Regions from separate parts of the Enterobacter chengduensis genome, predicted to be linked through region 1. Evidence: predicted binding sites of a transcription regulator. Region 1 holds the regulator's gene; each other region holds the start of a gene.
What was found. The regulator LexA, encoded in region 1, represses DNA repair genes until DNA is damaged. The targets are predictions, from matches to a motif close to TNCTGTATGTACATACAGNA.
Positions count from the first base shown of each region.

Region 2: a site for LexA is predicted at 4,008-4,027, ahead of mutH (DNA mismatch repair endonuclease MutH). Genes of this name have one in related genera too.
Region 3: a site for LexA is predicted at 5,672-5,691, ahead of FY206_RS10505 (metal-dependent hydrolase). Genes of this name have one in related genera too.
Region 4: a site for LexA is predicted at 6,374-6,393, ahead of sbmC (DNA gyrase inhibitor SbmC). Genes of this name have one in related genera too.

Region 1 is NZ_CP043318.1:328,421-336,537, forward strand. Features, by position in the region: gene plsB (glycerol-3-phosphate 1-O-acyltransferase PlsB) at 1-2,165, opposite strand, end outside; gene FY206_RS01560 (diacylglycerol kinase) at 2,320-2,688, shown strand; gene lexA (transcriptional repressor LexA) at 2,797-3,405, shown strand; gene dinF (MATE family efflux transporter DinF) at 3,469-4,806, shown strand; gene FY206_RS01575 (CsbD family protein) at 4,927-5,136, shown strand; gene zur (zinc uptake transcriptional repressor Zur) at 5,184-5,696, opposite strand; gene FY206_RS01585 (cupin domain-containing protein) at 5,812-6,300, shown strand; gene FY206_RS01590 (conjugal transfer protein TraF) at 6,473-7,720, shown strand; gene dusA (tRNA dihydrouridine(20/20a) synthase DusA) at 7,803-8,117, shown strand, end outside.
Region 2 is NZ_CP043318.1:4,106,630-4,114,746, reverse strand. Features, by position in the region: gene aas (bifunctional acyl-ACP--phospholipid O-acyltransferase/long-chain-fatty-acid--ACP ligase) at 1-289, shown strand, start outside; gene lplT (lysophospholipid transporter LplT) at 282-1,475, shown strand; gene FY206_RS19850 (NADP(H)-dependent aldo-keto reductase) at 1,568-2,608, opposite strand; gene FY206_RS19845 (YgdI/YgdR family lipoprotein) at 2,740-2,958, opposite strand; gene mutH (DNA mismatch repair endonuclease MutH) at 3,086-3,778, opposite strand; gene rppH (RNA pyrophosphohydrolase) at 4,462-4,992, shown strand; gene ptsP (phosphoenolpyruvate--protein phosphotransferase) at 5,005-7,251, shown strand; gene lgt (prolipoprotein diacylglyceryl transferase) at 7,445-8,117, shown strand, end outside.
Region 3 is NZ_CP043318.1:2,127,910-2,136,026, forward strand. Features, by position in the region: gene chbG (chitin disaccharide deacetylase) at 1-688, shown strand, start outside; gene katE (catalase HPII) at 806-3,055, opposite strand; gene cedA (cell division activator CedA) at 3,244-3,498, shown strand; gene FY206_RS10500 (L-cystine transporter) at 3,548-4,939, opposite strand; gene FY206_RS10505 (metal-dependent hydrolase) at 5,067-5,657, opposite strand; gene hxpB (hexitol phosphatase HxpB) at 5,759-6,430, opposite strand; gene FY206_RS10515 (YniB family protein) at 6,579-7,115, shown strand; gene FY206_RS10520 (fructosamine kinase family protein) at 7,152-8,012, opposite strand.
Region 4 is NZ_CP043318.1:3,295,011-3,303,127, reverse strand. Features, by position in the region: gene FY206_RS16075 (SDR family oxidoreductase) at 1-765, shown strand, start outside; gene FY206_RS16070 (LysR substrate-binding domain-containing protein) at 807-1,736, shown strand; gene yoeI (membrane protein YoeI) at 1,956-2,018, shown strand; gene plaP (putrescine/proton symporter PlaP) at 2,008-3,366, shown strand; gene sbcB (exodeoxyribonuclease I) at 3,488-4,924, opposite strand; gene dacD (serine-type D-Ala-D-Ala carboxypeptidase DacD) at 5,123-6,289, shown strand; gene sbmC (DNA gyrase inhibitor SbmC) at 6,409-6,882, shown strand; gene FY206_RS16040 (FUSC family protein) at 6,975-8,033, shown strand.

The DNA.
Region 1 (8,117 bases):
GACGGGTTCGCACTCAGCAGCCAGAACGTGATGGCGTAGCGCTGCAGCGTTTCGCGCGCACCTGCTGCCAGCAGCTGCAGGGTTCGGGAGCGAGACGGATTAATGTGCAGCTCGTCATTCGTAACGGTGATCAGCCCCTGACGACGAAGCTCTTCCGTCAGTTTGTCCAGCTCGCCCGCCAGCTCGTCTTTACTCCAGCGCAGGAACAGCTCCGCTTTCAGCATCGGGTAAAGCGTCTCAACGTGACGCAATAGCTCCTGACGTGAAATACGGCGATGCTGGGTGATGATAGCCGCCATGAGCGACGGCAGCATCAGCATGTGGGTGATGTTGTTGCGGTAGTAGGTCATCAACACTGCCTGCTCGCGCGGCAGAATGATGATGTCGCCGATGGTGTCCTTTTCGACTTCAAACTTGTTCATCTGCAGCGCGTGATCGATAAGCTCGCTGGCGGTCGCAGAAGGCACGGTTGAGTCAACGGAATACGGCACGTTGCGCATCATGTCTAGGTAGCAATCCAGCTGCTCTGTAAGCTGTTCGCGGGTCAGCGAGCGCTGACGCGAAGCCAGCAGCGCCGTACAGCACAGGTTCATGGCGTTAGCCGCACCCGCGTTGTTAATGCGCACCATCAGTTCGGACGCAATGCCGTTGACCGTTGGTGTCAGCCAGGCAGGGCGAATCGCTTCGATAGGATCGATGGACTCGCGCCACTCCGGAACGTGATGGTTCAGGTACGTCATAAGCGGCATCGGTTCGCCGAAGTTTACGTAGCCCTGACCCAGGTTACGCAGCTTGCTCAGGCCGCGCAGCATCTGCGGCAGGCTCTCTTTCTCTTTGGTCGCCCCGCGTAGCTCTTTGGCGTAGGTGCCCACTTCCATTACGTGCTCATAGCCGATGTAAATAGGCACCAGCGTGATCGGACGGGTTCCGCCGCGCAGCATCGCCTGGATGGTCATCGACAGCGTGCCGGTCTTCGGATCGAGCAGACGTCCGGTGCGCGAGCGACCGCCCTCAACAAAGTACTCAACGGAATAGCCGCGGCTAAACAGCTCGCCCAGATACTCGCGGAACACGGTGGAGTAGAGCTTGTTGCCCTTGAAGGTACGACGGATAAAGAACGCGCCCAGGCGGCGGAAGATCGGGCCCGCTGGCCAGAAGTTCAGGTTGATACCGGCTGCGATGTGCGGCGGTACAAGCCCCTGGTGATAGAGCACGTATGAGAGAAGCAGGTAGTCCATGTGGCTGCGGTGGCAGGGGACATAGACAATCTCATGGCCATCATGCGCCAGCTGACGCACGCGCTCGGCGTTATGAACGTTGATGCCCTGGTAGAGGCGGTTCCACGTAAAGCCGAGAATACGATCGGACAGGCGAATCATCTCGTAAGAGAAGTTCGCGGCAATCTCTTCCATCAGCGCAATGGCGTTCTGCTGGGCTTTCTCATGCGAAATTTTCTTGCTGCGCGCTTCGTCTTCAACGGCGCGGGCAATCGCTTTGGAGGCCAACAGCTTGTTGAACAGATCCTGACGCGCCGGGAGGCGTGGTCCTACTGCCGCCAGGCGCTGACGGGCGAAGTGCATACGCGCTACGCGCGCCAGTTTTTGCGCGATGATTTTGTCGGTCCCGTGCTCGTCCGCCATGCGACGTAGCGAAACCGAAGGGGAGAAGCGCACAAAGCTGTCGCGCCCCAGCCAGGAGACCGCGAAGAACTTCTGGATGCCGTTAAGCATGCGCAGCGGCGGATTCTCTTCACCTTTTTCACGGCCCGGACGACGACCAAACATCACCGATACCGGCACCATCTGCACGTCCAGATCGGGGTTGCTGCGGTGCAGGTCGAGATAGTCATGGAACAGCTTGATGGACTCTTCTTTCGGCGTGTAATAGGTAAACACGCGCGGTCCACCGTGAATGAACACGTAGCGCGGCAGCAGCGTGCCGTCGACTTCCAGCGGTTCAAGCGGGTCAGGTAAATCATGCGCCAGACACTGGGCGCGAAGCGTCAGTAAGTCTGCCTTCGAGTTGTAAGGCAAAACGTACATAATAGGACGCGACGTATCGAGTCCCAATTCCAGCGCGGGTTCTGCTGGGATAGACTTGCTTTTTACCAGGATGCTTAATGGTAAATTAAGTAATTTGTAGTAAATTCGTGGCCAGCCGGACATAAACGATGTAAAGCCTCTGGTTAATAATGCAATTGCGGCGCAAGGATAACAGAAAGCGCGCAAAATTTCTGTTGTTACCCGTCATACTTCAGGCTGTGGCGAAACGCGCTACAGTTCCTGTTACTGACGCTTTTTTTCTTAAAAGGTTCTTTTAATGGCCAATAATACCACTGGGTTAACGCGTATCATTAAAGCCGCCGGCTATTCATGGAAAGGTTTCCGTGCCGCGTGGATCAACGAAGCCGCCTTTCGCCAGGAGGGCGTCGCCGCTATCATCGCGGTGATCATCGCCTGTTTCCTTGATGTAGATGCCGTTACCCGCGTGCTTCTCATCGGTTCCGTACTTCTGGTGATGATAGTGGAAATTCTCAATAGCGCTATTGAGGCCGTGGTCGACCGTATCGGCTCTGACTTCCACGAACTTTCCGGCCGCGCGAAGGATATGGGTTCTGCCGCTGTGCTGCTGGCGATTATCACTGCTGCCATTACCTGGGTCACGCTGCTTTGGTCACATTTCCGATGAGCCTCGAGGAATAATTAAGTCCCTGGTTTTTTGTGCAGTTTTTGATTCCAAAATCACCTTTGACTGTATATACTCACAGCATAACTGTATATACACCCAGGGGGCGGAATGAAAGCGTTAACGACCAGGCAGCAAGAGGTGTTTGATCTCATTCGGGATCATATCGGCCAGACGGGTATGCCACCCACGCGTGCGGAAATCGCGCAGCGTCTGGGTTTCCGTTCTCCAAATGCTGCCGAAGAACACCTGAAAGCGCTGGCGCGTAAGGGCGTGATTGAGATTGTCTCGGGCGCGTCACGCGGTATCCGCCTGCTGGTGGAAGAAGAGACCGGCATTCCGCTGATAGGCCGTGTTGCTGCCGGTGAGCCTTTACTGGCTCAGCAGCATATTGAAGGCCACTATCAGGTCGATCCTGGCATGTTCAAACCGAGCGCTGATTTTCTGCTGCGCGTCAGCGGCATGTCGATGAAAGACATCGGTATCCTCGATGGCGATCTGCTTGCAGTGCATAAAACTCAGGATGTGCGAAACGGCCAGGTGGTTGTGGCGCGTATCGATGACGAAGTGACCGTTAAGCGTCTGAAAAAACAGGGTAACAGCGTACAGTTGCTGCCTGAAAACAGCGAGTTCTCACCCATTTTGGTCGACCTCCGCGAACAGAACTTCTCTATCGAAGGACTGGCGGTTGGGGTCATTCGCAACGGTGAATGGCTGTAACCTCTTCCTGACAGGCTATGGCGCCGCTGTAGCCTGCTTCATTCCCCACTTCCGGTATTTTTCATGTCACTGCTGACGGCATCCGATAAGGCATTGTGGCGTCTTGCACTGCCGATGATTTTCTCCAATATTACCGTGCCTCTGCTTGGGCTGGTTGATACTGCCGTTATCGGCCATCTGGATTCACCAGTTTATCTTGGCGGCGTGGCGATTGGCGCGACGGCAACCAGCTTCCTGTTTATGCTGCTGCTCTTTTTGCGCATGAGCACCACCGGACTCACGGCGCAGGCGTATGGTGCGAAAGACCCGCTGCGTCTGGCGCGCGCGCTGGTCCAGCCGCTGATCCTTGCGCTTGGCGCGGGGACGTTAATCGTTTTATTGCGTGCGCCCCTCATCGACCTGGCGCTCCAGGTTGTTGGCGGCAGCGAGGCGGTGCTGACGCAGGCGCGACGTTTCCTCGAAATCCGCTGGCTCAGCGCCCCCGCCTCGCTGGCCAACCTGGTTCTGCTGGGGTGGCTGCTGGGCGTACAGTACGCCCGCGCCCCGGTGATTTTGCTGGTGGTGGGCAATCTGCTCAACATTGTGCTGGATGTCTGGCTGGTGATGGGCCTGCACATGAACGTGCAGGGCGCGGCGCTGGCGACGGCAATCGCCGAATACGGAACCTTTATTATTGGCCTGTGGATGGTCTGGCGGGTGCTGGCGATGCGCGGGATCTCCCTGGCGCTGCTCAAAACCGCATGGCGTGGCAATATCCGTAAGCTGCTGGCGCTTAACCGGGACATCATGCTGCGTTCGCTGCTGCTTCAGCTCTGTTTCGGTGCGCTAACCGTCTTTGGGGCCCGGCTAGGGCCAGAAATCGTCGCGGTCAACGCGGTACTGATGACGCTCTTGACCTTTACCGCCTACGCGCTGGACGGCTTTGCCTATGCGGTAGAAGCGCATTCCGGGCAGGCGTACGGCGCGCGGGAAAGCGGGCAGCTTCGGGACGTCTGGCGGGCAGCCTGCCGGCAGTCTGGGCTGGTGGCGCTGGCATTCGGCCTGGTTTACGCCTGCTTTGGCGAGCAGATTGTCGCGTCGCTTACGTCTCTCCCTGCGCTGCGCGAGCTGGCGAGCCACTATCTCATCTGGCAAGTCATTTTACCGGTGGTCGGCGTCTGGTGTTATCTGCTGGACGGCATGTTTATTGGCGCAACGCGCGGGGCGGAGATGCGTAACTGCATGGCCGTTGCGGCGGCAGGGTTTGGCCTGACGCTGCTGACGCTCCCCTGGCTGGGCAATCACGGTTTATGGCTGGCGCTTGCGGTGTTTCTCTCTCTGCGAGGCCTGTCGCTGGCCTTTATCTGGCATCGCCACTGGCAAAACAATACCTGGTTCTCCTCCCGCCACGATATATCGTGACGGTTAAAGATTCCGAATATGAAATTAACCGCCGAATCCTTAACTACAATAAATATCACGTCCAGCAGAAAAGAACGTAACGGACGTTACGACCCGACGCTTAACTAAGAGGACACGATGATGAATAAAGACGAAATCGGCGGCAACTGGAAGCAGTTCAAAGGTAAAGCGAAAGAAAAGTGGGGTAAGCTGACCGATGACGATATGACCGTCATTGAAGGTAAACGCGATCAGCTTGTCGGTAAAATTCAGGAACGTTACGGCTATGCGAAAGATCAGGCGGAAAACGAAGTCAAAGACTGGGAAACCCGTAACGACTACCGCTGGTAACGCGAAATAACCCACAGGGCGGCTCTAAGCCGCCTTTTCTTTTGCCGTTAACGCGGCTTTTTCTTCACCAGTATAGAGTGGTCATGTTGGCACGCATCCTGGTGCCGACAGGCTTCCACCTCAACACACGCTGAACACAACCCGTGTGCTTCAATCACATTATGCCGCAGGGCAAAGCCCATTCTTGCCGCCAGCGTATGCATAATGTCTTCCACGCCTTCCGCAGCTTCTTCTTTCACCACGCCACAACGGTCGCAGATAAACATAGCGGATGTGTGAGTGGGCTGATCGAAAAGATGACACAGCACGTAGCTGTTTGTGGACTCGACTTTGTGGACAAAACCCTGTTCCAGCAGGAAATCCAGCGCGCGATACACCGTGGGTGGTTTCGCCTGCGGCTCGCTTTCACGGAGCAGATCTAACAGGTCATAGGCGCTGATTGCACCCTGTTGCAGACTCATCAGGCGTAACACTTCAAGGCGCTGCGGAGTCAGGCGCACATTGCGTTGCGCGCACAGCTTTTCGGCCTGCGCTAACAGCTCTTTTGTGGACTTATCCATGTAGCACCCCGGATGTAATAGGACGGAAAACCCCCACTTTACCATGTTCTGGTAAAAACACCGAGATCCGCCAGTCTGTGCTATACCTGACCCATCGCAAACCGGGAGATTCATAATGAAAAGACCTGACTGTATTCGGCACTGGCGCGACGTGGAAGGCGCGGATGATTCGACCTATCCAGATAGCGATGAGCGGTTTTCTATCGGCGCACCGCTGGCTCGCAAGCTCGGGCTCGGGCGCATCGGCATTCATCATGAGCGGCTACCGCCCGGGCGCAGAACGTCCTACCCGCACGCGGAAAGCGATGAAGAAGAGTTCGTTTATGTGCTCGAAGGTTATCCGGAAGCGTGGATTAATGGCTATTTATGGAAACTTGAACCGGGCGATAGCGTGGGATTTCCTGCCGGAACGGGCGTCTGCCACACCTTTATCAATAACACGGACGACGAGGTGCGGTTGCTGGTCGTTGGCGAGGCCAGCAAGAAGCACAATCGCATCTACTATCCGCTTAACCCGGTCTATGCCGCCACCCGCGAGGATCGCTGGGTAGACCACCCACCCCAGTTTTTTGGACCGCATGATGGAAAACCTGGGAAAAAATAATTTCCTCTTCTATAAATATTGAGGGCCGTCACAAAATATAACAGGCCGTAAGGGAGTTTTACTTAGGGACAGAAATAGCGGGTCTTTTACTCCTTATTCACAGCAATAGTTCGTTCCTGTTTGGGTGATAACAGACAGGGGTTATTTCATAACAGACTATAACGGGCATACTGTGAAAAAAAATTTTAAATTTTCGGTGGTTAGCATCGCTGTTTCCTTGTTTATGGCAAATCAGGCGGGAGCAGCCAATACCTGGACAGAAGCGCGCAGTGATGCGATGGGGGGGACGGGCGTTGCGGCAGGAAGCTATGGCAGTGCAGTATTGATAAACCCGGCACTGCTGGCAAAGGCAAAGCCCGATGATGATGTCACGGTTATTCTGCCATCAATTGGCGCTCAGATTTCGGATAAGGACAATCTGCGCGATAAGATTGATGATATCAGCGACGATGTCAGCAAATATCGCAGCACGCTGGAAAGTATCAATCTTTTCGATCTCTTAAATCCCGCAAGCCAGGCCTCCAGGCAGGTCTCCGCAGCGGCGGGCGATCTTGCTAATCAACTAGCTTCGCTGAAAGGAAAAACCGCCAGCGGTAAAGCGGGCGCAGGGATCGCTGTCAGCATTCCTAATGACGTGTTATCCGTAGCATTCGTCGCAAAAGCGAATGCGCGTGCCCGCGTGAGTTCTTACATCGATCAGGGCGATATTGACACATTACGCGGTATTGAGGCCGTTCCAGCCACCGCGTTAGCGGCAAATCCGAATGATTTGAAGTCAAAAGGCTTTGGTCGCGCGGCGATCGTTTCGGACTATGGTGTGGCGGTGGCGCGTCAGTTCGACATTAGCGGCGTACCGGTCTCGGTCGGTATCACGCCTAAGCTGCAAAAAACCTGGCTCTATAACTATACGGTTTCCATCTACAACTTCGACAGCGGGGATATCAATAGTAGCCGCTATCGCAATGATGATACGGGCTTTAACGTCGATGCCGGTCTTGCTGCTGACTTTGGCGAGAGCTGGACTGTCGGTTTAACCGGAAAAAATCTCTTCTCCCGTGATATTGATACGAAGAAAGTGGATGGCGTGCGCGATACTTATCAAATCAGTCCTGTGGTGACCGCCGGTGCCGCCTGGCACAACGATCTCGTCACGCTGACCGCCGATGGCGATCTGACGGAAACCAAAGGCTTCAAGAGCGAAGATACGTCGCAGTATGTTGGCGTCGGTGCCGAGGTAACGCCGCTGAGCTGGCTGGCGGTGCGTGCAGGCTATCGCGCGGACGTGAAGGGGAACGACAGCAACGTCTTTACCGGCGGTGTTGGCTTCGCGCCGTTTAATACCGTGCATGTTGACCTGATGGGCCTGTACGGTGAAGACGAAACCTGGGGCGCCGGGGCTCAGCTGAGCATGACGTTCTAAAGTCTACCGGAGGCGCTGCGCCTCCGGCTTTTCTTTGTGCTATAGTAGCGCCCCTTTTCCACCGGATGCTTAAAACTTCGCCATGTCGTCAGAATCACAGACCGCTTTCCCTGCACACCGTTTCTCCATTGCGCCGATGCTCGACTGGACGGACAGACACTGCCGCTATTTCCTGCGCCAGCTCTCCCGCCATACGCTGCTCTACACCGAAATGGTGACTACGGGCGCAATCATCCACGGGAAGGGCGACTATCTGGCCTATAGCGAAGAGGAGCATCCGGTAGCCCTGCAGCTGGGCGGCAGCGATCCGGCCGCGCTGGCGCAGTGTGCGAAGCTGGCGGAAGCGCGCGGCTATGACGAGATTAACCTCAACGTTGGCTGCCCGTCCGACCGCGTG
Region 2 (8,117 bases), 1.3 Mb from region 1:
CTCTCTGGAAATGGTTGAGCAGCTGGCGACGGCCGTCTCTGCGGATAAAATGCATGCGACGGTGGTGAAGAGCGATGCCAGCAAAGGCGAGGCGCTGGTGCTGTTTACCACCGACGCTGAGCTGAAGCGCGACCGGTTACTGAGCTACGCGCGTGAACACGGTATCCCTGAACTGGCCGTGCCGCGCGATATCCGCTGCCTGAAGCAGCTTCCGGTGCTTGGTAGCGGGAAGCCCGATTTCGTGACCCTGAAAGGCATGGTTGAAGAGGCGGAACAGCAAAATGCGTGAGTCAGTACACACTAACACATCGCTCCGGTCGAAAGGCATGATGGCCGTTATCGCCGCGCAGTTTCTCTCTGCGTTCGGCGATAACGCGCTGCTGTTTGCCACCCTGGCGCTGCTAAAAGCCGAGTTTTACCCCGACTGGAGCCAGCCGATCCTGCAAATGGTGTTTGTGGGCGCTTACATTATCTTTGCACCGTTCGTCGGTCAGGTGGCGGACAGTTTCCCCAAAGGCCGGGTGATGATGTTTGCCAACGGTCTCAAGCTGCTGGGTGCGGCCAGCATTTGCTTTGGCTTCAACCCGTTTATTGGCTACACGCTGGTGGGCATTGGCGCTGCCGCCTACTCCCCGGCGAAGTATGGCATTCTCGGCGAGCTGACCACGGGCGATAAGCTGGTGAAAGCCAACGGCCTGATGGAGTCATCCACCATTGCCGCTATCCTGCTCGGATCCGTCGCGGGCGGCGTGCTGGCCGACTGGCATGTCCTGGCGGCGCTGGGCGTCTGCGCGGTGGTCTACGGCGGCGCGGTCGTGGCGAACCTGTTTATTCCTAAGCTGCCGGTGGCTCGTCCGGGGCAGTCCTGGCGCTTTAAGCCGATGACCGGCAGTTTCTTTACCGCCTGTCGCGTGCTGTGGCGTAACGGAGAGACGCGTTTCTCCCTGATGGGGACCAGCATGTTCTGGGGCGCAGGCGTCACGCTGCGCTTCCTGCTGGTGCTGTGGGTGCCGGTGGCGCTGGGCATTACCGACAACGCGACGCCAACCTATCTTAATGCGATGGTGGCCATCGGCATTGTGGTGGGGGCAGGTGCGGCGGCGAAGCTGGTGACGCTCGAAACGGTGGCGCGCTGCATGCCCGCGGGGATCCTGATTGGCGTGGTGGTGCTTATTTTCTCGCTGCAGCATGCGTTATTGCCCGCTTATGCTCTGCTGATCCTGATTGGTATTCTGGGCGGGTTCTTCGTGGTACCGCTCAACGCGTTGCTTCAGGAGCGGGGCAAGCAGACGGTCGGTGCGGGGAACGCCATTGCGGTACAAAACCTCGGTGAAAACCTGGCGATGCTGTTAATGCTCGGGCTCTACTCGCTGGCGGTGAAGGCGGGCGTGCCGGTGGTGGGGATTGGCGTCGGCTTTGGCGGACTGTTTGCGATTGCAATTGCTGTATTATGGGTTTGGCAGCGTCGCCGTTGAGCGCTTTGCCCGGTCAGGCGAAGCCGCCACCCGGCAAAAACGTCCAGCCTGTAGGCCCGGTAAGCGAAGCGCCACCGGGCAAAAGCATCAGGCTACGGTGCTGGATAAGTATAGACCTGATGCACCGCTTCAATCTCCGCTAACACCTCTTCACTCAGGTTCAGGTGGAAACTCTCAATATTGGTTTTCAGCTGTTCCATCGTGGTCGCGCCCAGCAGGGTGCTGGCGACAAACGGCTGACGGCGCACGAAGGCCAGCGCCATCTGCGCAGGGTCAAGACCGTGGCGCTTTGCGATATCCACATAGGCTGCAACGGCTTTTTGCGTCTGCTCGCCGCTGTAGCGGGTAAAGCGGCTAAAGAGGGTATTACGCGCCCCGGCCGGTTTCGCACCGTTCAGGTATTTCCCCGTCAGCGTGCCGAAACCGAGACAGGAGTAGGCGAGCAGCTCCACCTCTTCATACTGCGTCACCTCGGCCAAACCCACCTCATAGCTGCGGTTAAGCAGGCTGTACGGGTTCTGGATAGTCACGATACGCGGCAGATCGTGTTTATCTGCCAGATGCAGATAGCGCATGACCCCAAACGCCGTTTCGTTAGAGACGCCGATGTAGCGGATTTTTCCCGCACGCTGGCATTCGGTCAGCGCTTCCAGCGTTTCCAGCAGCGTGACGGCGGGGGCACTTTCATTCCAGCTGTAGCCGAGCTTACCAAAGCAGTTGGTGGGACGCTGCGGCCAGTGCACCTGATAAAGGTCGATATAGTCGGTTTGTAGGCGCTTCAGGCTGGCGTCCAGCGCGGCGCGGATATTCTTGCGATCGAGGATCTGGTTCGGGCGGATCCCGGCATCGTTGTTGCGCGAGGGGCCGCTAACCTTTGAGGCAATCACCAGCTTTTCACGGTTGCCGCGTGTTGCCAGCCAGTTACCGACGTAGGTTTCGGTCAGCCCTTGCGTTTCAGGGCGGGGGGGAACAGGGTACATCTCTGCGACATCAATCAGGTTAATGCCCTGGCTGACGGCGTAATCGAGTTGTGCATGGGCATCGGCTTCGCTGTTTTGTTCACCAAATGTCATCGTGCCCAACCCCAGTTGGCTGACTTCGAGAGCGCTGTGGGGGATACGGTGATAATGCATAGCCGGCTTCCTCAGTAGACTTATAGACCGCGTCAGGGCGTACCCGACAAAGGAATATAAACATGGCAGAGGGGAAGCAAAAGGGGAAGAAAAAAATCAAAAAGGCCAGCAAGCTACTGACCCCTTTCTGTTTATCGCTCGATAATTTGCGACACTTCGTCGCGATTGATCTGCATTTTATTGCCTTGCTGATCGCGGTAGCTCACCAGGCCGGTATCATCATCGACTTCGGGTTTGCCGTCGGTCAGGATCATTCGTCCATCCTTTGTCGCCATAACGTAATCGCTGCTACATCCGGATACGGCAAACGCTAAACCGACTGCTGACACTAACACTGCCCATTTTTTCATCGTTATCGTCCTCATCTGGCGCGTATCAAATATCATCTAGTATTAACCCGATATGGCGACTTGAGGAAGCGGTAAAATCTTAAAAAGCAGTCGATTATGTTTGAGAGCTCGCAAAATAAGTAAAAAACTATGTTGTTAACAGGAAATGACGGGCAAGGAGTGCGCCGGTGAAATTCTTTTTGAGATAAAAACCGCGCGGCAACGTCAGTATGGGCTGACCCTTCGCGCCAATTGCCTCGGTAAGCGCTTTACTGTTGGCCGCTTTTGGGCGCAGCTGTAATACCTCCCCGTGGCGGGCGGTGATGCGCTCTACCTGCCCAAGCACAATCATGTCCATCAGCTCCTCCCAGTCCAGACGCAGCTGATGATCCTCATCCTCGCTCGGGCTCCAGAGCAGCGGCGCGCCAACGCGACGCTCAGCGAGGGGGAGCTGTCGCTCGCCTTCAACCGGCACCCACAATACGCGCTTCAGCTTATGGCGAACGTGGCTGGTTTCCCACGTCACGCCGGTGTTGCCGGTTAATGGCGCAACGCAAACAAAGGTGGTTTCAAGCGGCTTGCCCAGGCTGTCTATGGGGATGGTTTTTAACTCCACGCCCAGTGCGGCAAAATCCTGCTCTGGTTTGCTCCCTGCGCTGGCACCCAGCCACAGTTCAAGCAGCATGCCGATCCAGCCTTTATCCCGTTTCAGATCCTTCGGGATCGGCAAACCTGCCATCGCCGCCAGCTCGCCAAGCGAAAAGCCTGCAAGACGCTGCGCCTGCTGTAGAAGCTGGCTCTCGCTGGACGGCGGTGAGAGCAAGGGTGTAAGCGGATGCATGAAGGTAACCTTTTGATTAAAAAATAAACGAAGAAATTGTCCCCTGTGGATAGAGTTTAACTATTTCTGTACCAATATTCCATGTGTATGATTTATAGGTTTTTTTATTGGTTTGAAATCGTTTCACCGGCGTCATAAACCCGGTTGTTCAAATCTGGTCACTGACAATGAACAGGATCTTACACCATGTTATCCACAGAAAAATGGGATAACTGGGCATAACCCTAACTACTGTTTCAATTTACAGCCTTGACGTGCGATGAAAATCGAATTTTCAGACAATTTGTGACTAACTTATTGGCACAATCTGTGGATAAAACCGACGCTGTTCGATCTTTCATCAGCACGACGATCCCTGGTGTGACGATCGTCACGCTATTCTGTTTTGCGATCATGAAAATACATTTAACTGATTGAAAGTTATCTAATTATATAATTGAGCTCACAAGAGGCGCACGACAGCGTCTGAGGTTGTTCATCGGTAATCAGACACTTCTTCACAACTATATCCACAGAAAAGGTGAATAAAATTCCCTTTGCCGTCGCTCATCTGTTTATAACTCAGCGCTAATTTGTGAGTTATTCAAATGTTATTAGGTTGCAGCCCTGTAAGAGAGTGGTTTACCGCCTCCCTGTAGTGTGAAACAATCATTCATATATAAGGTTTAGTTTGGGGTAGTCCGGTGATTGATGACGATGGCTACCGCCCGAACGTAGGAATAGTAATTTGTAATCGTCAGGGCCAGGTAATGTGGGCCCGGCGATATGGTCAGCACTCCTGGCAGTTCCCGCAGGGCGGGATCAATCCGGGAGAGTCCCCAGAACAAGCGATGTACCGGGAGCTTTTTGAAGAGGTCGGTTTAAGCCGAAAAGATGTTCGCATCCTGGCTTCGACCCGCAACTGGTTGCGTTACAAGTTACCGAAACGTTTGGTGCGTTGGGACACAAAGCCGGTTTGTATCGGCCAGAAACAGAAGTGGTTTCTGTTGCAGTTGGTGGGCAACGATTCAGACATCAATATGCAAACCAGCAGTACGCCGGAGTTCGATGGCTGGCGCTGGGTGAGCTATTGGTATCCTGTTCGTCAGGTCGTGTCATTTAAACGCGATGTTTACCGTAGGGTGATGAAAGAGTTTGCAAGTGTGGTAATGCAGCTTCAGGAGATCCCGCCTAAGCCGCAGAGCGCACCTGCCTGGCGACGTAAAAGAGGTTAAGCTACGCAAATCATGCTCACCCGCTTGCGAGAAATAGTCGAGAAGGTGGCCAGCGCGCCGCGTCTGAACGAGGCGCTGAATATTCTGGTCACCGACATCTGTCTTGCGATGGAGACCGAGGTCTGTTCGGTGTATCTGGCCGACCACGATCGGCGCTGCTATTACCTGATGGCAACCCGTGGTTTAAAAAAACCGCGTGGACGCACCGTCACGCTCGCATTTGATGAAGGTATCGTGGGTCTGGTCGGGCGGCTGGCTGAGCCCATCAACCTGGCCGACGCGCAAAAACACCCCAGCTTCAAATACATTCCTTCCGTAAAAGAAGAACGCTTCCGCGCTTTTCTTGGCGTACCGATTATCCAGCGTCGCCAGCTGCTCGGCGTGCTGGTCGTTCAGCAGCGTGAGCTGCGTCAGTACGATGAAAGCGAAGAGTCATTCCTCGTTACGCTGGCCACGCAGATGGCGGCTATCCTCTCCCAGTCTCAGCTTGCCGCGCTCTTTGGTCAGTATCGCCATACGCGCATTCGTGCCCTTCCGGCCTCGCCAGGCGTGGCGATAGCGGAAGGCTGGATGGACGCCACGCTGCCGTTGATGGAGCAGGTTTACGAAGCCTCAACGCTCGATGAAGCGCTTGAGCGCGAGCGTCTTACCGCCGCGCTGGAAGAGGCGGCAAATGAGTTTCGCCGCTACAGCAAGCGCTTTGCCGCAGGCGCGCAAAAAGAGACGGCGGCCATCTTCGACCTCTATTCGCACCTGCTCTCCGATGCGCGCCTGCGCCGCGAGCTTTTTGCCGAAGTGGATAAAGGGTCGGTCGCGGAGTGGGCGGTTAAGAAGGTTATCGAAAAATTTGCCGATCAATTTGCGGCATTGACCGATGGTTACCTGAAAGAGCGGGCAGGCGATCTCCGCGCTCTGGGACAGCGGCTGCTGTTCCATCTTGATGACACCATTCAGGGGCCGAATGCCTGGCCAAAACGGTTTGTTCTTGTTGCCGATGAACTCTCGGCAACGACGCTGGCTGAACTGCCGCAGGACAGGCTGGCCGGTGTGGTGGTGCGCGATGGTGCCGCCAACTCACACGCCGCCATCATGGTGCGCGCGCTGGGTATTCCAACCGTTATGGGCGCGGATATCCAGCCGTCGGTGCTGCACCGCCGCACGCTGGTGGTCGACGGCTATCGCGGTGAGCTGCTGGTCGATCCTGAGCCGGTTCTGCTCCAGGAATACCAGCGTCTTATCAGCGAAGAGAATGAATTAAGCAAGCTGGCGGAAGATGACGTTAACCTGCCCGCACAGCTCAAGAGCGGCGAACGGATCAAAGTCATGCTCAACGCGGGCTTAAGCCCCGAGCACGAAGAGAAGCTCGGCAGCCGCATCGACGGTATTGGCTTGTACCGTACTGAAATTCCGTTCATGCTGCAGAGCGGTTTCCCCTCCGAAGAGGAGCAGGTGGCGCAGTATCAGGGCATGCTGCAGATGTTCAACGACAAGCCTGTTACGCTGCGAACCCTGGACGTCGGTGCGGATAAACAGCTACCGTATATGCCGATCAGCGAAGAGAACCCGTGCCTGGGCTGGCGCGGGATCCGCATCACGCTCGATCAGCCAGAGATCTTCCTGATCCAGGTGCGCGCCATGCTGCGCGCCAACGCGGCGACGGGCAACCTCAGCATCCTGCTGCCGATGGTCACCAGCATTGATGAGATCGACGAGTCACGGCGGCTGATCGAACGTGCTGGTCGTGAAGTGGAAGAGATGATCGGCTATGCGATCCCGAAACCGCGGATAGGAGTGATGCTTGAAGTGCCGTCGATGGTCTTCATGCTGCCGCAGCTGGCGAACCGCGTTGATTTTATCTCTGTCGGCACGAACGACCTGACGCAATATATTCTGGCCGTCGATCGTAACAACACCCGCGTCGCCAGTATCTACGACAGCCTGCATCCGGCGATCATTCGCGCGTTGGCGATGATTGCTCGTGAGGCGGAGCAGTACGGCATTGATTTACGCCTGTGCGGTGAAATGGCGGGGGATTCCATGTGCGTTGCGATCCTGATTGGTCTGGGATACCGCCATCTGTCGATGAACGGTCGCGCCGTTGCCCGCGTGAAATACCTGTTGCGGCATATCGATATCGATGATGCCCGCGAGCTGGCTGAACGCAGCCTTGAGGCGCAGCTGGCTGCTGAGGTTCGTCATCAGGTTGCGGCGTTTATGGAACGACGGGGTATGGGCGGCCTGATCCGCGGCGGCCGCTAATCGTTTTTCGCCCTCTCCCTGTGGGTGAGGGCGCCAGCGCGCATAAAACCCTATACACATCTTTTACATCTCTGGCGCATCCTCCGCGTCCGCCTTATGCTATGATTCGCAACTTTGGAGCCTCTGCTTACAGCAGAATCGCATTTCTACCGCTGTCCACTTTCAGCGGAATAACAACATCTTGTGGTGACAGATGAACAGTGGTTATCTGCATTTTCCGGAATTTGATCCGGTCATTTTCTCAGTAGGACCTGTTTCGCTTCACTGGTACGGTTTGATGTACCTGGTGGGCTTCATTTTTGCCATGTGGCTTGCTGGTCGTCGCGCCAGCCGTCCCGGCAGCGGCTGGACCAAAAACGAAGTGGAAAACCTGCTGTACGCGGGCTTCCTCGGCGTGTTCCTCGGTGGCCGTATTGGGTATGTGCTGTTCTACAACCTCCCGGTATTCCTGAACGATCCCCTCTATTTATTTCGCGTCTGGGATGGCGGCATGTCCTTCCACGGCGGCCTGATTGGGGTGATCCTGGTGATGGTGATTTTTGCCAAGCGCACCAAACGCAACTTCTTCCAGGTGTCAGATTTTATCGCACCGCTGATCCCGTTTGGTCTGGGCGCTGGCCGTCTGGGCAACTTCATCAACGGTGAGCTGTGGGGCCGCGTCGACCCAAGCGTGCCATATACTATGCTCTTCCCGGGCTCGCGCGCGGAAGATATCGCGCTGTTGCCATCCCACCCGGAGTGGCAGTCCATTTTCGATACCTACGGCGTGCTGCCGCGCCATATGTCTCAGCTGTACGAGCTGGCGCTGGAAGGCGTGGTGCTGTTTATCATCCTCAACCTGTTTATCCGCAAACCGCGCCCGATGG
Region 3 (8,117 bases), 1.8 Mb from region 1:
CATTGTGGAAGCCTGTCGCCGGGGAGTTGTGACCTCTACCACGGCGCTGGTAAATGGTGAGGCGGTTGAACACGCGGCGCAGCTGAGCCGCGAAGTGCCGGAGCTGGGCGTCGGCATGCACTTTGTGCTGACGCTCGGGATGCCGCTGTCGTCAATGCCGGGCCTGACGCGGGACGGCCTGCTGGGTAAATGGATTTGGGAACTGGCGGAGCAGGGCGCTCTGCCGCTCGAAGAGATTGCCCGCGAGCTTGACTGTCAGTTCAACCGCTTCGTCGATCTGTTTGGAAAGTCGCCGACGCACATTGACAGCCATCACCACGTGCACATGATCCCGGCGATTTTCCCGCTTGTTGCCGAGTTTGCCCGACGCAAAGGCGTGGCGATGCGCGTGGATCGTGAGGTGCAAGGGTTACCGGACTGCGACGTCATAACCACGGCGGGGTTCAGCAGCGCGTTTTACGGCGAGGCGATCGACGAAGCGCTGTTCCTGAAGGTGCTGGATGATTCCGCCGCGCGAGGGGAACGGTCGCTGGAGGTGATGGCGCACCCTGCGTTTGTCGACAACATCGTGCGTAAAAGCGCCTACTGCTGGCCGCGACTGGCGGAGCTGGACGTGCTGACGTCGCCGTCGCTGAAATACGCGATTGCCGAGCGCGGGTATCGGTTGGGGACGTTCGGGGATCTTTGAGAAATTCCCCCTCTCCCCAAAGGGGCGAGGGGACTGTGCGGTGCGGTCTGTAATGCCAGCACAGGTCTGCATTTCTCCCTCTCCCTTTCAGGGAGAGGGCCGGGGTGAGGGTATTTTTTACGCCGGGATCTGATCGATCTTGCTACTGCGTGACCAGACGCGGTGCGCGGCGAGCAACTCAAACAGCTTCGTCATGAATGCATCGTCAACGCTGTCGCCCTCGACGATGCCGTCCTCACCCTTATCGGCCACCTTCAGCTGCGCCTTAAACTGACGCGCGTCGCCGGACAGCGCGATCGGTTTCAGGTGCTTATAGGCTTCCAGCAGGTAATAGACGGCGTCACCGTTGTTCAACAGGCTGGCAATATCCCCGCACGGCACAATCACCGCATCGACGGTCAGCGAAGGCGCACCGGCAAACGTCGCGGCCACCGGCAGCACGGAGCCGTCATCGGCGGTCACTTCCCCCATGCGGGAATAGAGCAGTTTGGCATGCACGCCCTGAGTTTTAAGCGCCTGCATAATCCCCAGCACGTCGCTGGCGCGGGTGCTGTCGTTCAGCAGAATGGCGACTACGCGACCTTTAATCGAGCCGCCAGGCACCGCATACAGGCTCAGCGACGGATCTTTCTTCACGCCGTTTACCTCTTTCGGCGGCGCAAGGTTACGTTGATCATCGGTCAGCGTAATGCCCAGATTATCCGCGACGCTCTGGGCAAGCTGGATATCGATATGCGCCAGCTGATCGACCACGCGCTCGCGAATGTAGGTGCGCACCACTTTACTCAGCTCAAAGCTGAACCCGCCGATGATGTGCTGTTGCTCAATCGGCGTCTGGCTGTTCCAGAACAGGCGAGGCTGGGCGTAATATTCGCCGAACGAGGGGCTGCGCTCGCGAATTTTATTGCCATCGACGCGCTCCTGATACGATTCGAATCCACCGCGTTTTGGTCCGGGAGGCGTTTCGCGCGGCCAGTTATCGTTGATGGAGTTCGGCTCATAGTTCGCCGGGTTGGTGTCAATATCCTGACGGTGCATGCCGTCGCGCTGGAAATTGTGGTACGGGCAGGTTGGGCGGTTGATCGGAATTTCGTGGAAGTTCGGTCCACCAAGACGGCTGATCTGCGTATCGGTATACGAGAACAAACGTCCCTGCAAGAGCGGATCGTTGGTGAAATCCAGGCCCGGTACGATATGCCCCGGGTGAAACGCGACCTGTTCGTTTTCGGCAAAGAAATTATCCGGGTTGCGGTTAAGCACCATTTTGCCCACCAGCTGAACCGGCACCAGCTCTTCCGGAATCAGCTTCGTCGGGTCAAGCAGGTCGAAATCGAACTTAAATTCGTCCTCTTCCGGAATGAGCTGCAGGCCCAGTTCGTATTCCGGGAAGTCGCCCGCTTCAATGGACTCCCACAGTTCGCGGCGATGGAAGTCCGGATCGCGGCCGGTCAGCTTCTGCGCTTCATCCCATACCAGCGAGGCTTTACCCGCCACCGGCTTCCAGTGGAAGCGGACAAACGTGGCTTTACCCTCGGCGTTGATCAAGCGGAAGGTATGAATGCCAAACCCTTCCATGGTGCGATAGCTGCGCGGAATGCCGCGGTCAGACATCGCCCACATCACGTTGTGTAAGGTTTCAGGCTGCAGGGAGACGTAGTCCCAGAAAGTGTCGTGCGCACTTTGTCCCTGCGGTATCGCCCAGTGGGGCTCCGGTTTTACCGCATGGACAAAGTCAGGGAATTTATGCGCATCCTGAATGAAGAACACCGGGGTGTTATTGCCCACCAGATCGAAAATACCCTCTTCGGTATAAAACTTGGTGGCAAAGCCGCGGATATCTCGTACGGTATCCGCCGAGCCCGCGCCGCCCTGTACGGTCGAGAAGCGCACAAACACCGGGGTGATTTTTTTCGGGTCGGAGAGGAAATCCGCTTTGGTGATCGCTTTCAGGCTCTTGTAGGGCTGGAAGTAGCCATGCGCAGCCGAGCCGCGCGCGTGAACGATACGCTCAGGGATCCGCTCGTGGTCGAAGTGGGTAATTTTTTCCCGCAGGATAAAGTCTTCCAGCAGGGTGGGGCCACGGCTCCCGGCGCGCAGGGAGTTTTGATCGTCGGCGATGCGCACGCCCTGGTTGGTGGTCAGCGCATGGCCTTCCCCCCCTTTACGATGAGGGTCAAGGGATTTCAGTTTTTCGTTCTTCGCATCGGGTGATTTGAAGCTCCCCGGTGCGGTAGGCTGTTCGCCGGGTGCAGAAGGGCCGGGTGAAGGTTGATGAGATCCGTCAGCAGGCGCGAGTGAGTCCATTCCCGGTTGCGATTCTTCAGCGCCATGAATGGGCGATCGATCGGTTTTATCTTTGTTCGACATTGCACGCTTCTCCTTTATCCATTGCTAAAAACCCTATTAAGGATAGAACATTGTCGTGAGAAGGTTCGCGAACTAAGAGTTTTCACATAACGCTATTGGCAAAAGACGCTATCTCACCCACTCGGGGCGCGACGGAAGGCTGCAGGATCGGCTATCATAGAGTTTTCCTGCTTCAAGAATTTGCTTTAGTGAACCAGTCGCTTATGAAACCTCTTCGTCAACAAAACCGCCAGGTTATTAGCTATGTGCCCCGCGTTGAGCCCGCGCCGCCAGACCATGCCCTGAAAGTGGAGGGTTTTCGCGATGTGTGGCTGTTACGGGGGAAATACGTGGCCTTTGTGCTGATCGGCGAGCATTTCCGTCGCTCTCCTGCCTTTACGGTACCGGAGTCCGCGCAGCGGTGGGCGATGCAGATTCGCCAGGATGAAGAGGTTGAAGAATAACAGCCATAAAAAAACCGCCGGTCAGGCGGTTTTTTTATTTCTACGGTAATTAACGGTGCGCCAGCTCGGCGTCGTCTTCACTTTCCAGGATTGCCTTGTCGGTCTGCTTCAGCCACTGGCTGGTCAGCGTACCGGCGGTCATGGAGCCGCTCACGTTCAGCGCTGTACGGCCCATGTCGATCAGCGGCTCAACGGAGATCAGCAGCGCGACCAGCGTCACCGGCAGACCCAGCGCAGGCAGCACAATCAGCGCGGCGAAGGTAGCACCACCACCGACGCCGGCAACGCCTGCGGAACTGATGGTCACAATCCCAACCAGGGTCGCGATCCAGACCGGATCCAGCGGGTTGATGCCAACGGTCGGGGCAACCATCACCGCCAGCATCGCCGGGTAGAGACCCGCACAGCCGTTCTGGCCGATGGTGGCACCGAAGGACGCAGAGAAGCTGGCGATGGATTCCGGCACGCCCAGACGACGGGTTTGCGCTTCAACGTTCAGCGGAATAGACGCGGCGCTGGAGCGGCTGGTGAAGGCAAAGGTCAGTACCGGCCAGACTTTACGGAAATATTTCAGCGGGCTGACGCCGTTCACGCCCAGCAGGATGCCGTGCACCACGAACATAATGCCCAGGCCCAGATAAGAGGCGACAACGAAGCTGCCCAGCTTAATGATGTCCTGCAGGTTAGAGCCGGCAACCACTTTGGTCATCAGCGCCAGCACGCCGTAAGGGGTGAGCTGCATGACCAGGCGCACCAGCTTCATCACCCAGCTTTGCAGCGTGTCAATCGCGGTCAGTACGCGTTCGCCTTTTGGCGCATCGTCCTTCAGCAGCTTCAGCGCCGCTACGCCCAGGAACGCGGCGAAAATCACCACGCTGATGATGGAGGTTGGGCTCGCACCGGTCAGGTCAGCAAACGGGTTCTTCGGAATGAAGGAGAGCACCATCTGCGGCACGGTCAGATCGGCCACTTTACCCACGTAGTTGGTCTGAATCGCGGTCAGACGCGCTGTTTCAGCGGTACCCTGCACCAGACCTTCTGCGGTCAGGCCAAACAGGTTGGTCACCAGCACACCCACCAGCGCGGCAATCAGCGTGGTGAACAGCAGCGTACCAATGGTCAGGAAGCTGATTTTTCCCAGCTGGGTCGCGTTGTGCAGGCGGGCAACGGCGCTCAGAATTGAGGCGAACACCAGCGGCATAACGATCATCTGCAGCAGCTGAACATAGCCGTTACCGACAATGTTGAACCACTGAATGGAATCTTTCAGAACTGGATTATCGGAGCCATAAATTGCCTGTAATGCCAGACCAAATACGACACCCATGGCCAGACCAACCAGCACCTTTTTCGCCAGGCTCCACTGTTTGTGGCGCGCCTGCGCGAGAAGCAATAGCAATACAGCGAACACAACGACGTTCGCGATGAGTGGAAAATTCATCCCCGTTCTCCTGATTTATTATTGGCTCGGCTTTTACCGATCCTGTTGGCGGAAGGTTAGCAGAAGTGTGATGTCGCGCTTATATCCAAATGGAATGGGTTATGACAAATGGGATAGTTTTGTCTGTTTACTGTTCAATCTGGTGATGAATAAAGCGATTGAACTGAAATTGCAGCGAATTAATCATCTGGGAAGACCAGCGGACTGCACTGTTTTCGGGCAGGGTTTGCGGCATCCAGACGGCGTAAGCAAACAGCGCCATGCACAGCACGCGCTCAAGCTGGTTCCCTTTCTGCGGGGCCAGGATGGGAAAACGGAAGCGCCAGCGGCAGGGCCACAGCAGCGGTACGCCCGCAGGCGTCAGCATATCGGCCAGGATATGGCTTAAATAGCCCAGCACCATCCCCTGGATGGCGTCGGCGGGGACGATCCAGCTTTCGGGCACTTTTAAATAGAAAAGCGTCAGCAGGCCAAACACGGCCAGCAGGCTGTGCGTAAACCCCCGGTGGCCGAACGCGCGGGCGATGGGTTTTGACACCCACTTCAGACGCTGTCCGAGGAAGGATTTAGGGTGGTCAATGTCGGGCAGCAGGCAGGTCAAAACGGCGGAAGGGACAACATGCCACCAGTCCCCCTGTGCCAGCACGGGGGTGAGTTCAGCGTTTTTGGCAAATACTGCGCACGCGATAGAAAAAAGCAGGTGGCCTTCCGCCGTCATGATAAAACCCACAAAACTGTCAATTCATACAGTATAGGGTTTTTATACAGTAGGCGGAAGAGGTGACGGTGTAACTGTTTGTCACAAACCGGAGAAGGGCGTTAACCGCCCTTGAGTGCCTGCGCCGTCAGTTCTGCCAGCGAATTCAGCTTCACATCGGCAAGCGCAAACCGGGGATCGTGACGGCCTTCTTCCGCAGGCACCACAATGGAGCGCATCCGCGCGGCTTTAGAGGCCACCATGCCGTTAACAGAATCCTCCAGCGCAACGCAGTTGAGGGGATCGAGTCCCAGCTTTGCGGCACAGTCCAGGTAGACCTGCGGATGGGGCTTGCTGTAAGGCAGCTTCTCCGCGGACGCCAGGGCGTCGAAACTGTCGCGCAGTTCAAACATCGTGAGCACTTTTTCCAGCATATGCAGCGGCGACGCCGAGGCCAGTCCCACCGTCAGCCCCTGTGCCTTGCACAGCGCCACGGCCTCGCGCACGCCGGGCAGCAGTGGTCTGTTCTCTTCCACTAAAGAGATGGCGCGGCTGATAATGCGCGCGGTCACCTCATCGCGGTCGGGACCCACCCACGGCTGTTGGGCAAACCAAAGGTCAACCACCATATCGATGCGCAGGCCCAGCGTATCGGGGAGTTCATTACGGCGGCTGATATCCACGCCCAGGCTGGCCATAACGTCCAGTTCGGCGCGATCCCACAGCGGTTCGGAATCGATCAGTAATCCATCCATGTCAAAAATTGCGGCAAGAATTTTGCGCGGTGTCGACATCACAACGTCTCCTTTTCCAGGGGGTTCGACAGACGATACGTGCTAAGCACACTCTGCAATTTAGCATATTGCCTTTAAAGAGCGGGCGAAATTGATGACCAGCAGGTAGACTTAGGCACAAATAACGCGTCTTTATGAAGAGGAACTGATGACGTATCAACAAGCTGGACGCATTGCGGTCTTAAAACGTATTGCTGGCTGGGTAATTTTTATTCCTGCCGTCATTTCTACGCTGATTTCCGTGCTCAAATTTATGTACGATCACAGCGAAAAACAGCCGGGCATCAATGCGGTAATGCTTGATTTCGCGCATGTCATGATTGAGATGATGCGTTTTAATACGCCATTTTTGAATGTCTTCTGGTTTAACTCACCCACCCCGGATTTTCATCAACAGCTGAATATCGGCTTTTGGGTGATATACGCCCTGATCTTTGTCGCGCTGGCCTTGCAGGCCTCTGGCGCGAGAATGAGCCGCCAGACGCGCTTTTTACGCGAGGGGGTTGAGGATCAGTTGATTCTGGAGCAGGCCAAAGGCCCGGAGGGCATGAGCCGGGAGCAGATTGAATCCCGCATTGTTGTGCCGCGCCACACCATTTTCCTGCAGATTTTCCCGCTGTATGTCCTTCCCGTGATTATCATTGTGGCGGGATACTTTTTCTTCTCACTGCTCGGTTTTCTTTAACCGATACGGGGGGCGGCAAGGCCACCCGTTCGCGTCTCAGGCGGCAAGCATGCGCTCAAGCGCCCGCTGGGCGTTAACCAGGTGTTCTCCGCCAAAAAGAATGGCACGGTTCATCAGCGTATAAAGCTGATACACCGGCTGGCGGTCGAGGAAGCCGGGCGGCAGAGGGGAGACAGACTGATATCCGTCGTAAATTTGCGGCGGCTGCTCAGGATGCAGCGGCAGCATGGCCAGGTCGCACTCTCTGTCACCCCAGTAGCAGGCCGGGTCGAAGATGTAAGGGCCGTTGGGACCCAGCGCGCAGTTATCGGACCACAAATCGCCGTGAAGCAGAGACGCCTGAGGCTGGTGGGATGCCAGACGCTGTTGAACGTGCTCGACAATCGCATCAATATTGCCAAATTCCAGCCCTTTCTCGGCGGCAAGCTCTAGCTGCCAGCCAATGCGCTGCTCGGCAAAAAATGTCGACCAGCGGCGCTGCCAGGCGTTAGGCTGTGGCGTGGTGGAGAGATCGTTGTCAAAATCGAGACCAAACTGCGGCTGGTCACTCCATTGATGCAGGCGCGCGAGCTGTTGGCCGAGGATAAAGGCGTTATGGGCATCCAGCGGGCGGGCGGGGAGATATTCCATGACCAGGAAACTGTAGTCGCGGTCGCTCCCCACGGCCAGAACCTGCGGAACCGTCACCGTTTTACTGCGCGATAAGAGCTCCAGCTGGTCGGCTTCGGCGGTGAATATCGCAAGCAGCTCGCGCTCGTCGCATTTAACGAAGAGATCGCGTCCTGCGTAGCGCAAATGCCACGCGGCGTGGATCTCACCGCCCGGCAGTTCGTTACGCAGTTCAATTTCACCTTCGCCAAGTTGCTCACGTAAAAGATGACTGATAGCCTGCCACATGTTGTCTCTCCCATGTTGTCTGCCAGATCATAAAGTTAGCGCATAACAGCGGTAAAAAAATACGAACTAACGCACACCTGAGCGGTTTACATTCATGCTGCGCAC
Region 4 (8,117 bases), 2.1 Mb from region 1:
GCCGCGAAAGGCTGGGAGGTGACCGGCAGCAAAACCACGAGGGATGGGGCTGAGGCAGCGCGGATGTGCGGTATTGATGGCGTTGAACTGCGTCTTGAACCGGAGCTGGTGTGTGATGCTGACGATCTGGACACGCTGATGAACGTCGATGCGCTGGTCATCACGCTACCCGCGCGGCGCAGCGGCCCGGGCGAGTCGTTTTACCTGCAGGCGATGCAGGAGATTGTCGACAGCGCGCTGGCGCACCACGTTCCGCGCATCATTTTTACCAGCTCGACGTCGGTTTATGGCGAGGTTGAGGGCGTGGTGAAAGAGAGTTCCGCGCGCCGTCCCGTTACGGCCAGCGGTCAGGTTCTGAAAGAGCTGGAGGACTGGCTGCATAATCTCCCCGGCACGCAGGTCGATATCGTCCGCCTTGCGGGGCTGGTGGGCCCGGGCCGCCATCCGGGGCGCTTTTTTGCCGGGAAGTCGGCGCCAGACGGCCAGCATGGGGTCAATCTTGTGCATCTTGATGATGTGGTTGGCGCAATTGAGCTACTCTTACAGGCTCCAAAAGGTGGACACATCTATAATATATGTGCACCGTCTCATCCGGCTCGCAGCACGTTTTACCCGCTGATGGCGCGTCAGCTGGGCCTGGCACCGCCGGTCTTTGGTGAGGCAAAAGAGGGCAGTAAAGGCAAAATTGTCGATGGCAATCGCATTTGCCATGAGCTGGGGTTTGAGTATCAGTATCCCGATCCGCTGGTGATGCCCATGGAATAAGTCCCGCAGCGGAGACGATCGCGCACCAGAAGGGGGCGAGCATGAAACCGCTGCTGGATGTTCTTATTATTCTGGATGCTCTGGAAAAAGAGGGGAGCTTTGCCGCGGCGTCGGCAAAGCTCTACAAAACCCCGTCAGCGTTGAGCTATACCGTTCAAAAGCTGGAGAGCGATCTCAATATCCAGATCCTCGATCGCTCCGGGCATCGCGCCCGTTTTACCCGTACCGGACAGATGCTGCTGGAAAAAGGCCGCGAAGTGCTCCATACCGTTCGTGAGCTTGAGAAACAGGCCGTAAAACTCCATCAGGGGTGGGAAAACGAGCTAACTATTGGCGTGGATGATACCTTTCCGTTTTCTCTGCTAACGCCGCTGATTGAAACCTTCTATCAGCACCACAGCGTCACCCGGCTTATCTTTATTAATGGCGTGCTGGGCGGCTCCTGGGATGCCTTAACGCAGGGGAAGGCGGATATCTTTGTGGGGGCGCTTCATGAGCCTCCCCAGTTGAGTGAGTTTGGCTTTGCCCGTCTGGGCGTGCTGGAGCAGGTGTTTGCCGTGGCGCCCCATCATCCGCTGGCACAGGAACCCGAGCCGATTAACCGTCGCGTGATTAAAGGCTACCGCGCCATCGTGGTCGGGGACAGCGCGCGTCCGGAATGTTCGGTCTCCTCGCAGCTGCTTGACGAGCAGGAGGCCATTACCGTTTTCGACTTTAAAACCAAGCTGGAACTGCAAATAAGCGGCCTGGGCTGCGGCTATTTACCCCGCTATCTGGCGCAGCGCTTCATTGATAGCGGCGCGCTTGTTGAAAAGCAGGTACTTTCTCAAAGCAGTCATGAATCGGTGTGGGTGGGCTGGAATGAACAAACTGCCGGGCTGGCCAGCGCCTGGTGGCGGGATGAGATTTTAGCAAATAGTGCTATCGCCGCCGTTTACTCTCAGCCCGGCGTCCAGAAATCAGCCAGTTAGCAAAAAGAAAATTCCCCGCTGCGTTGCAAAGTATTGCCTTTTGTATCCGATGTGGGGCAAAATGCCGCCGCTGCAACCAAATGAATAATCGACGATATAAAAGGCGTCGGTTATTTTTTTTTGCATGTACGAAACGAAACTAAAAACCAAGAGGCCGGGCTTCGTACCGGATAGATATTTACTAAAATCCGACAGTTGTTGTCGCTGAGGAAGAAAGAAATGGGGCAATTTTTCGCTTACGTGGCGGTTATCACCGTAAAGGAGAATAACGATGTCGCATAACGCAACTCCAAACACCTCTCGCGTGGAATTACGTAAAACGCTTACGTTAATTCCGGTTGTTATGATGGGCCTGGCCTATATGCAACCGATGACGCTGTTCGATACATTCGGTATCGTATCGGGCCTCACCGACGGTCATGTGCCGACGGCTTACGGCTTCGCGCTGATTGCGATCCTCTTTACCGCGCTGAGCTACGGTAAACTGGTGCGTCGCTATCCGTCTGCGGGTTCCGCCTACACCTATGCCCAGAAATCCATCAGCCCGACGGTTGGCTTTATGGTGGGCTGGTCTTCGCTGCTCGACTATCTGTTCGCGCCGATGATCAACATTCTGCTGGCAAAAATCTATTTTGAAGCGCTGGTGCCATCGATTCCCTCGTGGATGTTCGTCGTGGCGCTGGTGGCCTTTATGACAGCCTTTAACCTGCGCAGCATCAAGTCCGTTGCCAACTTTAACTCTGTTATCGTTGTGCTTCAGGTTGTGCTGATTGCGGTTATTCTTGGCATGGTTATTTACGGCGTATTCCACGGCGAAGGCGCGGGCACCCTGGCGAGCAGCAAGCCGTTCTGGTCTGGTGATGCGCATGTGATCCCGATGATTACCGGGGCAACCATTCTGTGCTTCTCCTTTACCGGTTTTGACGGGATCAGCAACCTGTCTGAAGAAACGAAAGATGCAGAGCGCGTGATCCCGCGTGCCATCTTCCTGACGGCGCTGATTGGCGGTCTGATCTTTATTTTCTCGACCTATTTCCTGCAGCTGTACTTCCCGGATATCTCTCGCTTCAAGGATCCGGATGCGTCTCAGCCGGAAATCATGCTGTATGTGGCGGGTAAAGCGTTCCAGGTCGGCGCGCTGATCTTCTCCACCATCACCGTACTGGCGTCCGGTATGGCCGCGCATGCAGGCGTTGCGCGTCTGATGTACGTAATGGGCCGCGATGGCGTATTCCCGAAAAGCTTCTTCGGCTACGTGCATCCAACCTGGCGTACCCCGGCGATGAACATTATCCTGGTCGGTGCGATCGCGCTTCTGGCGATTAACTTTGACCTGGTGATGGCAACGGCGCTGATTAACTTCGGTGCGCTGGTGGCGTTCACCTTTGTTAACCTGTCGGTTATCTCTCAGTTCTGGATCCGTGAAAAGCGTAACAAGACGCTGAAAGATCACTTCCAGTATCTGTTCCTGCCGATGTGTGGTGCCCTGACCGTGGGCGCGCTGTGGGTTAACCTGGAAGAGAGCTCGATGGTGCTTGGCCTGATTTGGGCGGGTATCGGCCTGGTGTACCTGGCCTGCGTCACGAAGAGCTTCCGTAACCCGGTTCCTCAGTACGAAGACGTCGCGTAAGACTGTGTCGGGTGGCGGCTACGCCTTACCCGACCTACATACCCCGTAGGCCCGCGTAAGCGCAGCGCCACCGGGCAAAAAAAGCCGGAGACATCGCCTCCGGCTTTTTTGTACCCCTCTCTTAAACTATCTCTTGCGCGTACTGGAACAGGGATTTCAGCAGCGCCTGTTTCTCAGCATTTCCCTCATACTGGCCATAAAGCATTTCCAGCTCCTGGGCGTAGCTGTGCAGATACTCCGGCGTAAACACGTTACGACGATGCTGCAGCCAGCGTTCCTGCTCTGCTTCATCTAGCGTGCCTGGGAAGTTACGCGCGCGGTAGTTAAACATCAGCTTTTCGATACGGCTATCAGCGAAGGTGATATCCAGCGCGGGTAGGTTGCGCGGTTCGGTTTGCAGTACGATATTCATGGCCGCGCGATCGGCATCGCTGAAGAAACCGTTATAAAGCTGGGCGTCCACGTTTTCAGACGGCACGAACGGCTCCGCTTCGGCAAAGATGGCGACCACCTTCTCGCGCACCTGCGGGTTATCGCGCAGCACCTTCAGGTTATCGAGGCAGTGCTGGCGGTTAATACCCAGCCTGTCCGCATCTTCCGGGCGCAGGGTGTTCGCCTGCGCCAGTACCGGGCATTTATTGATATGCACCAGCTTGACCGGCACCGCAGGCAAATCCCCGAGCTCATTTTTTGGGGTGTAAAGCCGTTCGCGCAGGGTGTCGCTGTCGAGCTCCAGAAGCGGCGAAACATCGCCGGCCAAATCGACCATAATGACCGCGTTACGGTTGTCCGGATGCCACGCCAGCGGCGCGACCCAGCTGGTATTGCCGCGCCAGGCGCCAAACATGCCGGAAATATGCACCAGGGGTTTCATCTGCGGTACGTCGATAAGGGTCATGAGCTTCTGCTTGCTGCGGTGGCTCAGCAGATATTCAAACAGCCGGGGCTGCGCGCTTTTCACCAGCTTCGCCATGGCAATGGTGGCATAGACATCCGCCATCGCGTCGTGGGCATTGCTGTGCTCGATGCCGTTGGCGCGCGTCAGGTGTTCCAGCCGGAAGCTGGTCAGCCCTTCCTCATTTTCCGGCCAGTGAATGCCCTCAGGACGCAGGGCGTAGCATGCCCGCATGATGTCGAGCAAATCCCAGCGCGAGTTGCGGTTCTGCCAGCTCCAGGCATAGGGATCGTAGAAGTTGCGATAGAAAACGTTGCGCGTTACTTCGTCATCGAAACGGATGTTGTTGTAACCGACCACGCAGGTATTGGGGACGGTAAAGAGATCGTGGATGCGGCGGGCGAATTCTGCCTCGTTAACGCCTTTTTCCCGCGCTTCCTGCGGGGTGATGCCGGTGACCATAACCGCCCCGGGCTGCGGCAGGTAGTCATCAGCCGGTTTACAGTAAAAGACCTCGGGCTCGCCAATAATGTTGAACTCGTCGTCGGTGCGGATGGCGGCAAACTGCGCCGGCCGGTCCAGCGCCGGGTGCGTGCCAAAGGTTTCGTAGTCGTGAAATAAAAAAGTCGGGCGAGCGGCAGAGTCAGACACCAGTAATACCATCCTGTTAAAAAATGACGTCACTATGGTAAACGATCGTGCCGTCCAGACCGAATAAAAAGCGCCGCTGTGACGCAAATCTGCGCGCCAGCTTCAGGGAAAAATCTGCGCTCTGTCACATTTCTTTGCAATTAAGCCAGGTAACGACATCAGAACTCCCGTAAAAAGGTCATCGATTTTTAATGACCTGAGGATATACCGTTGAAACGCCGTCTGTTTATTGCTGTTTCTTTACTCGCTTCGAGTATCTCATCTGCTTTTGCGGCCGAACCGCTGGATTTTTCGCCGCAGCCTCCAGCCATTCAGGCGGGCTCCTGGGTGCTGATGGATTACACGACTGGTCAGATCTTAACGGCGGGCAACGAGCATCAACAGCGTAATCCGGCGAGCCTGACCAAGCTGATGACGGGGTATGTGGTCGATCGGGCCATTGACAGCCACCGTATAACGCCGGACGACATCGTCACCGTCGGGCGCGATGCCTGGGCAAAAGGAAACCCGGTGTTTGACGGATCGTCGCTGATGTTCCTGAAAGAGGGCGATCGCGTCTCCGTGCGTGACTTAAGCCGCGGCCTGATCGTCGATTCCGGCAACGACGCCTGCGTGGCGCTGGCCGATCACGTGGCGGGCGGGCAGCCGCAGTTTGTGAAGATGATGAACGACTACGTGCAGAAGCTGAACCTGCGCGATACGCACTTTGAAACCGTCCACGGGCTGGACGCGCCGGGCCAGCACAGCTCCGCTTACGATTTGGCCGTGCTCTCCCGCGCCATCATCCACGGTGAGCCCGAGTTTTATCATATGTACAGCGAAAAGAGCCTGACCTGGAACGGGATCACCCAGCAAAACCGTAACGGCCTGCTGTGGGATAAAACCATGAACGTGGACGGCCTCAAAACGGGGCACACCTCGGGGGCAGGGTTTAACCTGATTGCCTCCGCCGTGGACGGCCAGCGCCGCTTAATCGCGGTGGTGATGGGGGCCGACAGCCCGAAAGGCCGCGAAGACCAGGCCCGAAAACTGCTGCACTGGGGGCAGCAGAATTTCGATACGGTGCAGATCCTGCATAGCGGTAAAAAAGTGGGGACGGAGCGGATCTGGTTCGGCGACAAGGAGCAGGTGAAGCTGGGCACCGACCAGGACTTCTGGCTGGCCTTGCCGAAAGCGGAAGTGCCCAACATCAAAGCCAAATACGTGCTGGATAAAAAAGAGCTGGAAGCGCCGATTGCCGCACATCAGCGGGTAGGGGAGATCCAGCTCTATGACCGTGACAAAGTGGTGGCGCACTGGCCGCTGGTGACGCTGGAAGCCGTTGAGAAAGGGGGCGTGTTCTCCCGCCTGAGCGATTATCTTCACCACGTGCTCTGACGGCAGATGAGCAGACTGGCAGGGTTGCGAGTCTGCTCACATAATAAACACTTCACGTTTGCTGAACGCTCAGAGCTTGCATTATAGTGTATATATATACAGTAATAAGTGGAGGCAGCATGGACTACAGCATCAAGCAGCAAAAGAAACGTAAGATTGCCGGTTTTCATTTGGTGGGGCCGTGGGAACAAACGGTAAAGCAGGGCTTTGAACAGCTGGTCATGTGGGTGGACGGGCGTCACATTGAGCCGCTGGAGTGGGTTGCGGTCTACTACGATAACCCGGATGAAGTCCCGGCAGAAAAACTGCGCTGCGACACGGCAGTGACGGTAGCGGATGATTTCGTTATTCCGGAAAACAGCGAAGGCGTCATGATGACGGAAATCGCGGCCGGGGATTATGCCGTGGCCACGGCGCGCGTGGAAAACTACGACTTTGCCACACCGTGGTACCAGTTCTTCAACTCCCTGCTGGAGGACAATAAGTACCAGATGGCGCTCAAACCCTGCTTCGAGCGCTATCTCAATGACGGCAATGCGGACGGCTACTGGGATATCGAAATGTATATCGCGGTAGAGCATAAAACGGTTTAAGCCTGCTTAATGAAGGGTTTTTCAGCCGGAAGCGATCCGCCCGGCTGAAAACACAGTACAATTGTGATTTGCCGTGTAGCTGGAGAGCGGGTGTGCGTCCCGACAAATCATTAACCCCTTTTGAAATTCGATTGTATAAACATTATCGCGTGGTGCACGGGTGTCGCATCGCGCTGGCTTTCGTGTTGACGTTTATCCTGGTCCGTATGCTGGATGTTCCGGAAGGGACGTGGCCGCTGATCACGCTGGTGGTAGTGATGGGGCCTATCTCGTTTTGGGGGAACGTTGTTCCGCGCGCATTCGAACGAATTGGCGGGACGGTGTTAGGCTCAGCCCTCGGGCTTATTGCCCTAAAGCTTGAGCTGATCTCATTTCCCGTCATGCTGGTATGGTGCGGTGCGGCCATGTTCCTGTGCGGCTGGCTGGCGTTGGGTAAAAAGCCCTATCAGGCGCTGCTGATTGGGATCACGCTCGCGGTGGTGGTCGGTGCGCCCGCCGGGGACATGACCACGGCGCTGTGGCGAAGCGGGGATGTCATTCTGGGCTCACTGCTGGCCATGCTCTTCACCGGTATCTGGCCGCAGCGTGCTTTTCTGCACTGGCGTATTCAGATGGCTAACTACGTTACCGCCTTTAACCGCGTGTATCAGGCCGGTTTTTCTCCGAACCTGGTAGAGCGCCCGCGGCTGGAAAAGCACCTGCAAACCATCCTCAACGACGTGGTCAAAATGCGTGGACTGATTACGCCTGCCAGCAAAGAAACCCATATCCAAAAATCGATTTTCGAAGCCATCCAGACGGTAAGCCGCAATCTGGTCTGCATGCTTGAGCTGCAAATCAACGCCCACTGGGCCTCGCGACCCAGCCATCTGCTGATGCTTAACGCGCAGACACTCAAAGAGACCCAGCAGATGACGCAGCAGACGTTGTTGACCATCGCCCATGCGCTCTATGAAGGGAACCCGCAGCCGATACTGGCCAACAGCGAGCGATTGAATGAGATCGTTGCGGAGCTCAGGCTGTTAATCAATGAACGCCAGGGCGATAACGTGGCGGAAACGCCTATTCATGGCTACGTCTGGCTGAGCATGGAGCTGGCGCGGCAGCTTGAGCTGTTATCGCATCTTATTTGTCGGGCGCTGCGCAAATAAAACGCGGATGTGACGGCTGCTGCTTCGATTCAGCAGCAATTGGGGTTATGATACCTTTAAACGATATAGTCATTGTCATTCGCA